4 regions of the Lentilactobacillus sp. TOM.63 genome follow, and region 1 is predicted to be linked to each of the others. Evidence: riboswitches for the same ligand, from Rfam matches in the RefSeq annotation. Region 1 holds a riboswitch; each other region holds the start of a gene.
What was found. A riboswitch is a leader RNA that binds a small molecule or an ion and turns the genes downstream of it on or off. The one in region 1 is predicted to bind thiamine pyrophosphate.
Positions count from the first base shown of each region.

Region 2: linked by a shared signal. The riboswitch ahead of QUF07_RS03065 (thiaminase II/PqqC family protein) and the one ahead of QUF07_RS06040 (ECF transporter S component) in region 1 are both predicted to bind thiamine pyrophosphate.
Region 3: linked by a shared signal. The riboswitch ahead of QUF07_RS13005 (ECF transporter S component) and the one ahead of QUF07_RS06040 (ECF transporter S component) in region 1 are both predicted to bind thiamine pyrophosphate.
Region 4: linked by a shared signal. The riboswitch ahead of tenA (thiaminase II) and the one ahead of QUF07_RS06040 (ECF transporter S component) in region 1 are both predicted to bind thiamine pyrophosphate.

Region 1 covers NZ_JAUCAP010000022.1:12,596-16,024, reverse strand. Annotated here, with positions in the region: gene QUF07_RS06045 (ATP-binding cassette domain-containing protein) at 1-1,089, opposite strand, end outside; gene QUF07_RS06040 (ECF transporter S component) at 1,108-1,701, opposite strand; TPP riboswitch at 1,896-1,985, opposite strand; gene QUF07_RS06035 (HAD family hydrolase) at 2,102-2,908, shown strand; gene QUF07_RS06030 (linear amide C-N hydrolase) at 2,900-3,429, opposite strand, start outside.
Region 2 covers NZ_JAUCAP010000009.1:33,858-37,286, reverse strand. Annotated here, with positions in the region: gene QUF07_RS03070 (MFS transporter) at 1-149, shown strand, start outside; gene QUF07_RS03065 (thiaminase II/PqqC family protein) at 284-997, opposite strand; TPP riboswitch at 1,083-1,173, opposite strand; gene QUF07_RS03060 (HAD family hydrolase) at 1,377-2,012, shown strand; gene pepI (proline iminopeptidase) at 2,108-2,986, shown strand; gene QUF07_RS03050 (hypothetical protein) at 3,090-3,429, opposite strand, start outside.
Region 3 covers NZ_JAUCAP010000109.1:2,745-6,173, forward strand. Annotated here, with positions in the region: gene QUF07_RS12995 (MMPL family transporter) at 1-571, shown strand, start outside; gene QUF07_RS13000 (TenA family protein) at 764-1,459, opposite strand; gene QUF07_RS13005 (ECF transporter S component) at 1,472-2,068, opposite strand; TPP riboswitch at 2,205-2,299, opposite strand; gene QUF07_RS13010 (hypothetical protein) at 2,508-2,984, shown strand; gene QUF07_RS13015 (magnetosome magnetite crystal formation protein family) at 3,000-3,323, shown strand.
Region 4 covers NZ_JAUCAP010000001.1:2,374-5,802, reverse strand. Annotated here, with positions in the region: gene QUF07_RS00030 (hypothetical protein) at 1-524, opposite strand, end outside; gene QUF07_RS00025 (hypothetical protein) at 544-930, opposite strand; gene QUF07_RS00020 (hypothetical protein) at 927-1,307, opposite strand; TPP riboswitch at 1,403-1,517, shown strand; gene tenA (thiaminase II) at 1,579-2,277, shown strand; gene QUF07_RS00010 (fibro-slime domain-containing protein) at 2,482-3,429, opposite strand, start outside.

The sequences.
Region 1 (3,429 bases):
ATTTGTCCTGTTCTTAAGAGATAAATCAAGTTCCTCTTTAACGGTAATATTCAAAAATTGATTTTCGGCATCCTGAAATAGCAGCGTGACATTTTTAGCGTATGGCAACGGCCGAATTTTCTGGATGTTCTTGCCAGCAAAGTCGATTTCGCCATTATACGGCAACAATTTGGTCAGCGCGTTAAATAATGTCGACTTGCCAATTCCATTGGCGCCAGTGATCAAAGTGGTCTTTTCTTTACAGAACTTAAAGTCACCCAGCTTCAATAACAGTGAATGGTGCGGTTGGAGTTTAAAATCCTTGATATTAATGATTGACGGAGCGGCCTCAGTTGGGATCGCAACTTGCTTATTAATTGTCTGCGTGTTTTTAAAATTATCGAAGAAGTGTTGGGCAGATTGTGAATCTAACAAACTAATGTGATGCGTATCCGGATCGAGATAATAGAACTCGTCAATGACACCTTTGTAATCGTTAAGGTCATGGTCTGCGAGGATAATGGTTTTCCCGTGTTCCACTTGAAGCTGTTTGAGCTTTTTGATCAGATCCAATCGTGAATCTGGGTCGATGCTGGCAAACGGCTCATCCAAAACGATTACCGGTGGATCCATCGCAACGATGCAGGCTAATGCCACCCGCTGCTTTTCCCCACCGGACAAGGTATTGATAACCCTGGAGCGTAACTGTTTGATGCCACAAAAATCCAATGCGTGGTTGATAATCCCGTCTATCTTGGCAGGATCCACCAGCATATTTTCCAGCACAAAGGTCAGCTCATGGATGACAGTGTCCATGGCAAACTGTTGGTTGGGGTTTTGAAACATCATCGCAACCGAATGGCTGATTTCGTTGCTTGGAATTTGTTTGATATCCGTGTCACCGAACTTGATGCCTCCCAGAGCATCGTTGCCAATAAAATGCGGATACAATCCAGCAATAAAATACAGGAGTGTTGATTTCCCACTGCCGGATGGACCGGTCAGTAAAGAAAAATGGTTGTGTTTAAAAGTTACGTCCACGTCGTTCAATACCTTGACGGTGCTGCCGGGGTATTCATAAGTGAAGTGGTCAATCAAAACGTCAGTCATTATCAGAACTCCTAGCGGTTAAAGTGAAAATGCGTTACTACGATCCAAAAGACGAACAATCATCTTGGTTAAAACACCACCAAAAATGAAGGTTGAGATGTAACGAGTGACAAAGAGTGCCAACAATAGTGGAATGCCGAATTTGTTGTAGCCATTCTTAATCACGTCCCAGGCGAAGGTCACAACAACGGTGGTGAAAATTGAGGCGTTCAAGCCAACCCAGTCGTAACGCTTGTAGCCAGTGAAGGCGAATCCAAGTTCGGAACCAATTCCTTGAACCAAGCCAGAGATAAAGGCACCGGCACCCCATTGGCCACCAAGAAAGACTTCAACGGCAGCTCCGAGAAATTCACCAACAAAAGCAGATCCGAAAGTCCGAACCACAAAGCCAGTCAATGGGCCGGCCATACACCACAATCCCATTAAGAGATCATTGGCAAAGGGGGCAGCACCAATTGGTGTGAGTACAACGGTTAGCGCTGTATAGAGGAAACCAGCTCCCCAAAAAATAATTCCAGTAAAAATAGCAATCAAAGCAATTAGGATAATGTTACGAAGCGTCCATTTGCTTTGATGTTCCCGATTAGTAGCGGGTTGAGTCTTGTTATCCATGAATAATGCCTCCAATATGATATTTCACCCAATTATCTGGAGTGCCAAACGACTTGGTGTTGGCAAGAGGTGTCTGCTGGTAAGACCGGGCTCACTCGGTCACCGAAAAACCATCAGAGCATTCAAAAAAGCCAGCGCAAAACTTGAAGTTTTACCCTGGCTGCGAAATTCATCTATTGCAAATAATCCATTTGGATACAACGGAAGTATGCTCCCTTCGCTGGTACTGACCAGATCAGGTTCGATGGGTTTTTCTCAGCCTTTAGGCACCCCAGATAAGTTGTATGATTAAATTTAGTATACTAAATATAAAAGCAATTTACAAACTAATTCACGACATTGTAGAATGAATGTATGGAAACAACGAATGATCAAACTGAAATAACAGGAGGAATTGGCGTTGGTTAAAGTGATTGCAAGCGACATGGACGGCACGTTTTTAAATGATGAGGGCACCTTTGATAAGCAGGCGTTTCAAGCTCAACTTGATGAAATGAAAAAGCAGGGGTTGCACTTTGTTTCGGCAAGCAGTAATCAGTATCAACACCTGCTTGAATTGTTTAAAAACGTTTCTGGACCGATTTCGTATATTTGTAACAATGGGGCGTTGGTCGTTGATGAACGTGGCGTGATTGTGACCGAAGAGATTATTGACCATCTCGTTTTAAGAAAAGCACTCGAGTACCTCGAATCCGAATCACTTTATGCGGGCGCCGAGATTATTTTGGTTGGCAGAAACGGCACCTATTGTAACTTGCCGGCTGATTCAAAACGCTTTAAGGCTTCCCAGTATTTTTACGAAAACATGCAGTCGATGCGTGATTTGAAATTGGTGTTTGATTCAATTTACAAGCTTGATATCACTTGGGAAGCTGGTGGGGTCGTTAAACGCCAAGATGAGTTTAACCACAAATTTAGCGGCCAACTTGCGGCCACGTCTTCTGGCATGAATGGGCTGGACGTCATGGTCGACGGTATCAGCAAGCTTAGTGGTCTCCAGACCCTGTTGGCTGATTGGAACCTGTCGTTTGAGGACGTTGCCGCATTTGGTGATAACGGCAATGACTTTGAGATGATTGAGGCAGCTGGCGAGGGCTATGCAATGAAGAATGCCGCTGAAGACTTGTTATCCCGAGTTGATTTGGTGACGGATGAAACTAACGAAGAACAGGGCGTTCAAAAGCAGATTGCCAAATATTTAGGCTAGAAATTTGGCCGTGTTGGGATAATTGGCAATGAGTTGTGGCAGCGAGAAACTGAAAACTTGGTTGTCGTCATGATATTTGAAGAAATAAGTCTGATTGGTTGAATCTAAAATTGAAATGTAATGGGTATAATTAAAATTGGGATGGGCATTCATTGTCTGTTGATAAGGGATAGCAACCGCATTTAAGACATTAAACAAGCGGTTTCGAGCCACAAACTGATTTGGGGCCGGTGAATTCCCGAGCTTAACGACTGCCGCTTCAAGGAATCGCGAAGTTGGCGTGTTGGTGGCTGCGGGGATTTGCTGATTCAAGACAAGACGTCGGGATTGCTGGACTAAGCTTTCTTTATTTGAGGATCCGTTTAGCTCCTTGGCAAGCCGCCGCATGTGTTCGGGATAAGTTGGCGAATTGGTCAGGACACCGATGGAATCGGCAATGATTTCCATGCCATTTTGAGTTGGTTCAATAATTAATGTTTGCCCAGTTTGGTCGGTCAAAATCCAGTGAAACGAAAAAACTT
Region 2 (3,429 bases), on a different contig from region 1:
GCTTCTCGTCAGTGATCATTGGTATCTTGATGGATCACTACTCACTGACAGTTGTCATGGGCTTCCTATCAATCCTTTACGTCATCAGCTTTGTCACAATGGTTACCCTACCAGGGTTGAAAAAGTTGAGCTCACGGCAAACGGCTTAAGCAATAGTTTAATCAATCATTCAAATATCTTTAGATCATTATGAAGTAAAGTTTCAACCGCAAAAAGGAGTTTCTGCCACTTAGCCTAATGCTAAGAAGTAGAAACTCCTTTTAGTACTTTCATAAATCACCAGTTAAAGTAATGGTCCACCCTTCCCGTTTAAAGCGGCGTTTTGCCAATCATCCCAAGTAATTTGTTTGTATGCCGCATCCCAGAAATACCATTCCAGCAGGCGGCTCTTTAGAAAGGTTTGCTTGGCCTGTTCCTGCTCACGAGGAGTAGCAGATTTGGCTTCATAATCGATGATATTAAAGAACTGCTGAATGAACCCGTTCGGACCGAGAAAATCATCGCCACCCATCGTTAGGAAGCTTTGAAACGGCTCTTTTTCGACCCGGGCTTGCTTAGAAACGAATTTGCCTAACTCAATGTACATCCATTCCCCAGCCGCAAACGAAGGCAGAATTTGGAGAACACTGTGCGTTTGAATGGTCGCAGCCATATGTTGGCGATAGAGTTGATTAATTGGTTGAATCGGCGTCTGCTTCAGCGTTTCCCAGTTGTGAGGCATTGATTCCGGCTCGCGGTGCAGCCAATCCCGCAACATCGTCAATTGAAGATTCTGGCGTTTATGAAATAGCAGCGCTTGTTCAGTTGTCGTGCTGTTGTCGATCAATGCATTAATAATCCCGACTTCGTTATACTCAAAGGCAATATCCTGTTCATCGTAATACTGCAACTGTTCCGGCGTTAACGTAGCATGGATAATTCCTCGGACAAATGGATGCTTTTCGTTGGCGACTAAGTAAGGTTCGGCTTCAAATAACATATCTTGAGATAATGACATTGGCAATTTCCCTCCTGTTGTGGCGGAGGGGGCTACTCTGCTTTGAAATGACACCATTGATTCAGCCGTCGCCTATCCTCACAACAACAGCTCACTTGGGTCTTCCTGCGACAGTCCTAACTGTATCAGGTTCTATGGGTATCATCTCAGCCATTAAAGCACCCCAGACCACGGATTAATTTATGTGATAGTCTCATTATAATTGGCTGACATCTAAAAACAACTGCTGATTGAGTTGGCTTCTAATGATTTAAGTTCCCACGCAGAGAGCTGTTTTTGAACCGGCTCCCCTTGTATCTTGCGTCTGCGTGGTTAATAATAGATAGTAACGGTCAATTAGGCTATTACATTTATCCTGAATAAGAAGGAGTCACATAAAATGAAAAAAATCATTGCTTTTGATATGGATGCCACCACTGCCGAAACGTTCCCGGTTATTTTTGATTCGTTCAGAAAAACCGTCCATGATTATACTGGAAAATGGATCAGCAACCAGGTCATCCTTGCCCAATTCGGTGCCAACGAAATTGGGATGCTCAAAGAACTAATTCCGAACTATTCAGATGAAGTTTTAGAGACCTTCCATAAAAATTACCGCAGCGCCCACATGTTACTGCGGAAACCCTTCGATGGGATCAATGATCTTTTACATATGCTCCACGAACACGATGTCATCACGCCAATGATTACCGGCAAGGGTGAGCAAAGTTTACAAACCAGCCTGGATGCCCTGGGATTAGCCGACCAATTTGAACCGGTAATGTCTGGCTCTCCTGATGGCTCAATTAAATCCAAACAATTCGGTGATGTACTCAAAAAATATGATCTGCCAAAGGATCAGATGGCTTATATTGGTGATGCCACTAGTGACGTTGAAGCCTGCAAAGATGCCGGCATCACGTGTTATACGGCCGCTTGGTCAATCAACGCCAAGCCAGCCGAAATGGAAAAGCTTAATCCTAATGAGGTCTTCACCTCAGTTGAACAGCTTCGCAATCGATTATTAGAGAATTAAAATAATTTTAATTTGCCCGCTGTACCACTGAAAACGCGTAGTATAATCGAACCCAATGAACCAAGTTTATTTATGAGGAAGGATCTGTTTAACTTATGAACATTCAAGAAGGCTATATGCCCTTTAAAAGTTACAAAACGTATTACCGGATTGTCGGTGACCCAACTCCAGGCAAAGCACCACTCCTGCTCATTCACGGTGGCCCCGGCTCATCTCATAACTACTTCGAATTACTCGACGACTATGCGGAAACGGGCCGGCAGTTAATCATGTATGACCAGGTTGGTTGCGGCAAATCGTCCATCCCTGACGACGAATCAATTTACGTGAAGGAAACTTGGGCTGAAGAATTGATTGCCCTGCGGAAATATCTCCACCTTGATCAAGTCCACATGTTAGGCCAATCCTGGGGTGGCATGTTGGAAATGTTGTACCTCACCCACTATAGTCAAGACGGCGTGAAGAGTGTCATGATTGACGGCTCACCGGCTTCTATTGAATTGTGGCGCCAAGAACAACATCGCCTAATCAAATACTTAAGTCATGAAGATCGTCAGGCCATCGCTGAAGCTGAACGGACTGGTGATTTCACGAATGTTAAATACTTAGCTGCCAATGATCGCTATATGGAACGCTACTGTTGGGATGATCCCGATGAAAATTCACCGGAACCGCTAAGACGCCCAACCAACGGCAAAAAGGCCAGCTTAATTGCAGAAGGTCCAAATGAATTTACCGAGAATGGGACCATCGGCGACTTTGACGTCACTGACGATCTCAAGAACATTCACGTCCCAGTACTGGTTACCAATGGCACTGACGATCTCTGCACGCCCTTGATTGCCAAGTCGGTTTACGATCACATCCCTGGTGCTAAGTGGCATTTGTTTGCAAATAGCCGACATCTCGCCCTATTGGATCAGCACGACGAATTTATGAGTGTGCTGGACAAATGGCTGAAGGAAAATGATTAATCATTAAGGATTACAAGCTCAAAGTGCACCACGATGGTTAAACCTAACTATCGTGGTGCACTTTTGCCTTTAACCATTTACCAACCCCCAGCTATACCCCTGCTCACCAGGTTAATAATAAAAAGATACATATAAAAGCCAACGTACAAATCACATTAATGATTGTAATGGTAATCAAGCCGTTTGGATTATATGGATTGATTCTTTTTCCACTGGGTACCCTGACCCAAAAATCAGTGTGCTCTTTGTACTCGCCTCTATGTTGACGAACATTGTAAATTGTCAATCCATACAAATACCAGAAAAGGATTGCCAGAAAGAGCAGCTGAATACCCACGCCATCATTAACGGGAATAATCCTTGTTTGAATGAGCATGATAGAACCAATTACGACAACAATCACCAAAAATATCAAGGCATATAAGACTCGTAAGGGTTTAATT
Region 3 (3,429 bases), on a different contig from region 1:
AACAGTTGTCATCATGCTGGTTGGAATTGGAATTGCGTTGATGTTTGTCACCCGCTCACTCGTTCAGGCATTGACGATTATCGGCACATTGATTGTGACCTACTTTGGTGCCTTGCAGATCACGCGCTGGTTATCTGGCTACCTTCTTTTCCAAAATATGCTTACCTGGAATACACCATTCTTTAGCTTCATCATGTTAGTTGCTTTAGGAGTGGATTACAGTATTTTCCTGATGATGCGTTATAGGGGTGATGCCAGCGCAATAACTGACGTCCGAATGCGGATTACGAATGCCGCAACTATCATCGGAACAGTGGTTATCTCAGCTGCCATCATTCTAGGCGGCACATTTGCCGCATTGATTCCTTCCAACGTGCTTACCCTGATTCAAGTCGCAATGACCGTTATCGTGGGACTGGTCATCTTAGTTATCACCTTGCCAATCATTATGAGTGCAATGGTTAAATGGACCTACCCATATGTCAACGACAAGATGTATAAAAAGTCGATTGAAGGTCAAGATAAAATGCGTCGTAGTAAGGATCCTGAAGCCAAAAAGGGAAATGATTAACCAAGCTGATGTTTAGCCTAACCCCGCTTAAGCGCGTATATATAGCAGGGCCAAGGTATTAGTCAGCAGCTTGTTTATAAATGTCATTTAGCTGACCATTGATATATTTATTGATCAATTTTGCGATAAATGGCTGATCTTCGCTATTTAAGGGCAAATCGCTTTTTATCCCAGTCTCGCGAGTTTAAATCATTATCTCAATGGCCGAGCAACTTTTTCTTGTTCTTGATCCAGTAACCATTGCTCATGGATCACGCACATATTCCAATATTGCAATTCGTATTCGCTACTGTATTGAAATGCCAGCCGCATTTTCTCGCGGCCCTTATCGTCCGTATTCTCTGCCAGATCATCAGTTAAATTGAGCATTTGCTGATTAACCGAGCCAAATTCTTCCGATGCACAAAAATCAATAAAATCTTTGTAGACTGGCTTAGTATTAAATCCTTTTTCAGCAATTTTACGAAACATCTCTGTATAGGTCCAATAACAGGGAACCAAGCTGGCCTCTCCAGCATCAATACCTTGCTGTTCAAATTGATAATTCATGTTAGTAATATAAGCATATGCCGTTGGCGCAACCGGCACCGAATCGATTTCTGTTTGTGTCAAGTTCAATTCATCATAAATTGGGCTGTGCTCGCTAATCTCGTTACAAACATCAACTAAGTGGGCTAACGAATCAGCGTGGGCTCGATTCGTCATTTTAGCCGCAATTTTTTGATGAAGGTCATAAAAAGCGACACAATATTTATTATCCTGAATAAAGTAATAACGAAATGCTTCTGGGGCCAAGGTACCATCTGTCAAACCCGTGATGAATGGACAATCAAAAATTTGTTGCCAAACTGAATTGTTTTCTTGTCGTAACTGCGTTGTAAATTTCATCCTTTTCCTCCGTTATTTGCTTAATTTACTGACATTGTTGAGTTGCAGCTTATCAAATACCCGATCAAAATTAAGGGTAATCAATTTCACCAAAACACCATCAAATACCAGGCTTGAAACCGTCGAAATCATAAACAGTGCAATAATCATCCCAGTCCCATAATGACTATATCCAGAAGTGAGGAAGCTGTAGCCAAAGCCTAGTAGGTTAGCGCCAAAAGCCCCCAACAAGCAGCTTGTCCACGAAAACTTCTGATAGCCATGCGGGAAAAAGCCAAGTTCATTGCCGACACCTTGCAAAAAGCCGACGACAACAGTCATAATGCCCCATTGAGCACCAAAGAACATTTCAACAACCGCAGCAAGTGTTTCGCCAATAATTCCGGCGCCGACCGTTGGAACAAAATAAAGACACAAAGGTGCAGAGATGTACCATAAACCAGAATACAAGCCATCGACAAATGGGCTTAACCCAGTTGGGGTCAGCGCAATTTTGGTCACATTGTACAAGGTGTCAACGCCGTAAAAATAAATTGCCCCACAGACAATCCCAATCAAAGTCACCGTAATAATCTGTCTAACGTCCCAGTGTGGTGATCGAATGTTCATCAAATATCCGCCTCGTTTCACTATTCTAAATTCTAACGTACCAACCAAACCGATTCTTCAGCTTACTTTATCTTTCCATTAAAAAAAGGACCTCCTCTACAAAAAGAGCGGTCCTTAGCCATGCAAAAATCGTCACAAATTGACTAATTGGTCTTCCTACGTCAGTACTAACTGATTCAGGTTCCATGGGTATTTCTCAGCCGGACTTATCCAGCACCCCAGACCACAGATTAAATTATTTGATCAAGGCCATTAAACACCCAACTAACACCGACTGTCAATCATTTTTTGAAATTCTTTTATTTGGAAGTCTTACCAATAAGCAACTCAATTTGACAATTTAGCCCGTTTAACGTTATAGTTTTTAAAGTTATCTAAGCTCAAATCTGATCACTGATTCTAATTACCCTTTCGAATTTTTCTGTTAGGAGCACTCACCTTGAAAAAACTCATTAAGCTCGCTTTAACCATTTTAGCCGGCGTCGCACTTGCCGCTACCAGTATCCAAGCGTCACCTATCTCAGCCCAAGCCGCAGATACTTACTACAAAGTTGGGAAGATCCATAACTACACCCCTTCAAGTTGGCGTGGGAACTGGTATTCATACGTTGATGGCAAAATGTGTGTCACCCATATCAATCAATACTCAGTTACCCAATCTTATAAAGGAAAGTCCCATACCCTCTTTAAAAGCACTTGGAAAGGTTATAAAAAATTAGCAGTCGCCAAAATCCAAGGCAGCAGTCGTTACACGTTTAACGCCTACGCTCAGCACGGTTATCAGAGCGACAGAGGCTGGGGAATCACTCATCGGACCATTAATGATCAACGGCTCACCGTACTGAGAGACTACTCGGCAATGGGTTCCTACGTTGACCTTTTCAGAGCGCCAGTTTACAAGTCGTATTCAAAATAAACGAGAGGAATTGACATGTCAGAAAACAAAGTTGTTAATGCATTATCATATTTGTCGATCGTCTTCGCCCCGTTCATCTTTCCATTCATTGTCTGGTTGATCAGTAAGGATAACCAAAACATGCATGAAACGGCAAAGCACGCCTTTTTATTGCATTTGATTCCAGTCGTATTATCAACACTCACATTTATGCTGGTGGGCATTATGGCAATTACGGTGGGCGATCAAACCCGATCTATCGCAATCCTATTCATTGTCCTGGTGGGGCTAGTCATCATTGTGGATATCGCAATGTTTATTTATAACTTGTATTTAGGAATTAAAATCTTAGTAAAATAATTCAGGTTGATGAAGATCTAAGGCATAGGTGCTCGCAAGCTGTTACCTATGATGCAAACAGCCCCAGTTAGAAGCTGACTTTTATCAGTTTTTGACCGGGGCTAAT
Region 4 (3,429 bases), on a different contig from region 1:
TGACTCAGCCCAATTGTTAACTGGAAAGGCAATTCAAAGTCTGAGTCAGTTGATTTAAGCTGATCAACGATATCGACCATAGCGCTATTAATTTGAAATAGAACTGCTTGCAATGCCGCCTGACTTTTGGGATTAGGCAACTGAATCTCTTGCCAGTGATTAGGCATGAATTCGACCTCCTCATAGTTAAGCATGAACCATTTTCGATAAGCACGGGTCATTCGGAAAACAAAGTCAGCTGGCATTTCATAAATGTTGTCTTTGAGCCAATTGTTAAGCCAAGATTGATTAGTAATTAGGTTGTCGTGATGGTGGTTGTTAAAAAAGATCGTTAGGGTTTGGTGTTCTGCCTTCGTTAAATGGAGATTTTCGATGAAGAACCCGGGTCGATTGAATTGGAGCTTTTCGGGTTGGATTTCATCAACCAGGCTGCCTAGTCCAACTGTTACTTGATATAGGGCGGCTTGCAGTTTTCCTTCAGATTGGGGGTTGGGTAATTTGACGTCAAGATAGCTGTAAGGCATTAAAGCTACTCCTCTCTATTCAGGATGTGGTGGTAAAGGCATCCTTCACAAAAAACGTGATAACAATCGCAATGGTTCCCGGCCAGTAGGTTTGGGGAACGATGCCGAAAAATAAGTAAAAGGAAACCAGAATGCCGACTGCGGTGAGGCCAGCACCTATTTTGGTGATTTGGTGGTGGTCGGGGTCATAACTGAGATGTTTTTGGTACCAATATTTGAAGCTGAAGTAATGAATTGGCCAGATCATAATGGCAATTAAGAGCAAAATACTAGATATATTGGTTAGCGTTTGGAGACCCTCAACACCGGGAAAAGTCTGGTTGGCCCATTCTTGGACATTTAGGATGCCAAAAATGATGAGGACAGGGATGTTGCGGAGAAGGCTGTATTTCCAAGCCACTCTCATGCGTTTCCCTTCTTTCTAACGGGTGCTTTAAACCCTTCCACGAAAATCATCATGATCGTGAAGACTAGAAAGAACAATTCGCCGTTTTGAAGCAGTGAAAACGAAACGAGAACCGCCAAAATGATCGCCCCAACGATTAGGCTGAAGTTGGCGGCCAACGTGAACGTTCGATTTGTTCGATCGTATTCGGAATGCTGCTTGAAGTATTGTTGGCCAAACGATTTGCTAATGATCACTTCAATAATAGTGGTAGCGGCAATCAGAATGACCAGGTTGATCAGGTCGTTGATCCCGAATAACTGGATAATCGGGTATAAGATTAAAATGACATACAATAAATAGTTCGTGATTAGGGCATATTTTAAATCGAATTTCATAACACTGAACCTCTCTGTAAAAAATTTCCCCAACCCCTCAAAATAGTTGTTAACAGCGTATCATGAATAACCAGATTGTTGCAAACGCCGCAACCGTGGTACACTTTGGGTATTCAAATGAGACGGTGCTATATGCTGAGATGGCGCAGTGCCAATCCCTTTGAACCTGATTTGGTTAATACCAACGTAGGGAAGTGACAGAATTGAGAATGACAGGTACCAAATCCGGTAACGGTTTATTTGAAAATTTTTGCAAGAGGAGTTTCATCCAATGAAATTTTCACAACAGTTACTGGCAGCTGGTCAACCAATTTTGCAGGCAATCTACCAACATCCATTTGTCGAAGGTATCGGCAATGGTAATTTGCCTAAAGAGGCCCTGACATTTTATGTCGGTCAGGATTATAACTACCTGAATGCCTTTATCAAGGTCTACGCGGCGGCCATTGAAAAGTCGGAAACTCGCGCGGACATGGCGATCTTTGCCAAACAAATTGATTTTATCCTAAATAGTGAAATTCACCCCCATCACAATTTCTGTAACGTTGCCGGGGTGAAATACGAAACTTTGCAGCACGAGCCCCAAGCACCCGGCACTTATTTGTACAATGAGCATATGTATCGGGCAGCGCGAACTGGCGACCTGATCGATATTGTGGCCGCCATGACGCCGTGTCCATGGACGTATTTGGAAATCGCAAACCGGTTTGTGAAGCAAGGGAAGAATACTGACGATAATGTCTTCAAACCGTGGATTGATTTTTACGCAGATATGGGCGATAGCGAGGACAGTATTCTCCAGCAAATGTATGATTTGATCGACCGAGAAGCCGTGAAGTACGACCAGCACCGTTTGGACATTGTTAAGGAAGAATTCCTCAAGAGCTGTGAAATGGAGTGGCGGTTCTGGGATCAAGCCTATAAGCAGACGGGTTGGCAGTTTGTGAAACCAATGAAGCAATATTACTAAGCACATAGACTGGGATAATAAGTATTTTGAACCCAGAATCCAACAAGAAAAAACCAGTTATTCCTGAGGCTGGAATAGCTGGTTTTTCTTGTTAAATGGCCCGAATCGGTCGTTTGTCGCAGCTTTTATCTGAGTATCAGTGGTAATCCAAATGATGATCACTGATTGAAAATTAACACATGTCTCAGCCTTTTGTACGAGCATTTAGTTGCGACGACGTCTGAATTTCGCCAAGCCAAGCAATCCTAACATAGACAATCCAAGGACTGCTAACCAGTTTGCGGTGTGCGTGTCACCAGTTTGTGGCAGCATGGACGCTGTCTTGAGTTCTTGATCCTTTTGAGTGGCATTAGTAGAAGCGGACGCTGGTTTAACAGCATCATTGCTACTGTACTTGAAGGTGCTGCCACCCTTAGCGTTCAATGCTTGAAGGCCAGTGCCAGTTGAGCCGGAACCATTTGCACCAGAACCGGGGTTACTCTTGAGGTAGAGCACGCCGTCCTTTTTGCTAGTTGAAGCCTTGCCAGTCTTGTTGCTTGAACTGGTTTTCTTTTTGTCGTTACCTTTCTTGTCATCAGATGGCAAGGCTTGTGGAAGCTCAATGTCATCTTCAGGAGTTGTTGGGGTTTCTGGAGTTGGCGTTTCTGGTGTTGGGGCTTCCGGAGTTGGTGGCGTTACCTCTGGATCAGGGGTTGGATCTGGATCCGGTGTGGATGGGCCTGGACCCGGTCCGGGATCAGGAGGAGTGATTTCATCTTCAATCGTACGAATGCCAAATCGCTCATTTTCTGCGTAAGTGTAAAGAGAATTTTCGGTTTTTGCATAGTTTTCATGTTCGCCATAGACGTACTGAGTTTCACCTTGGATTTTTTGTACACCATAGCTAGTTTTCTCAGCATGATAGTCTTCTGGAATTTGGAGGTTGAAACTCATTTTGAGATTAGAGTGGCCGTGCCCTCTTTCCAGGTAGAAAATCTTGATCTCATGAGAATCGCCGGCATTGCCCCATCCTTGGCCTAACAAATTATCCAAATGTTCTTTCTTTCTTTTTCCTACGGATACTTCCCCATTACTAAAATTAATTGCTCCATCTAGTTTTGAATGGATTCCACCAATATCAAGCACAAGTTTTCCATCGATGAATAACCAAAA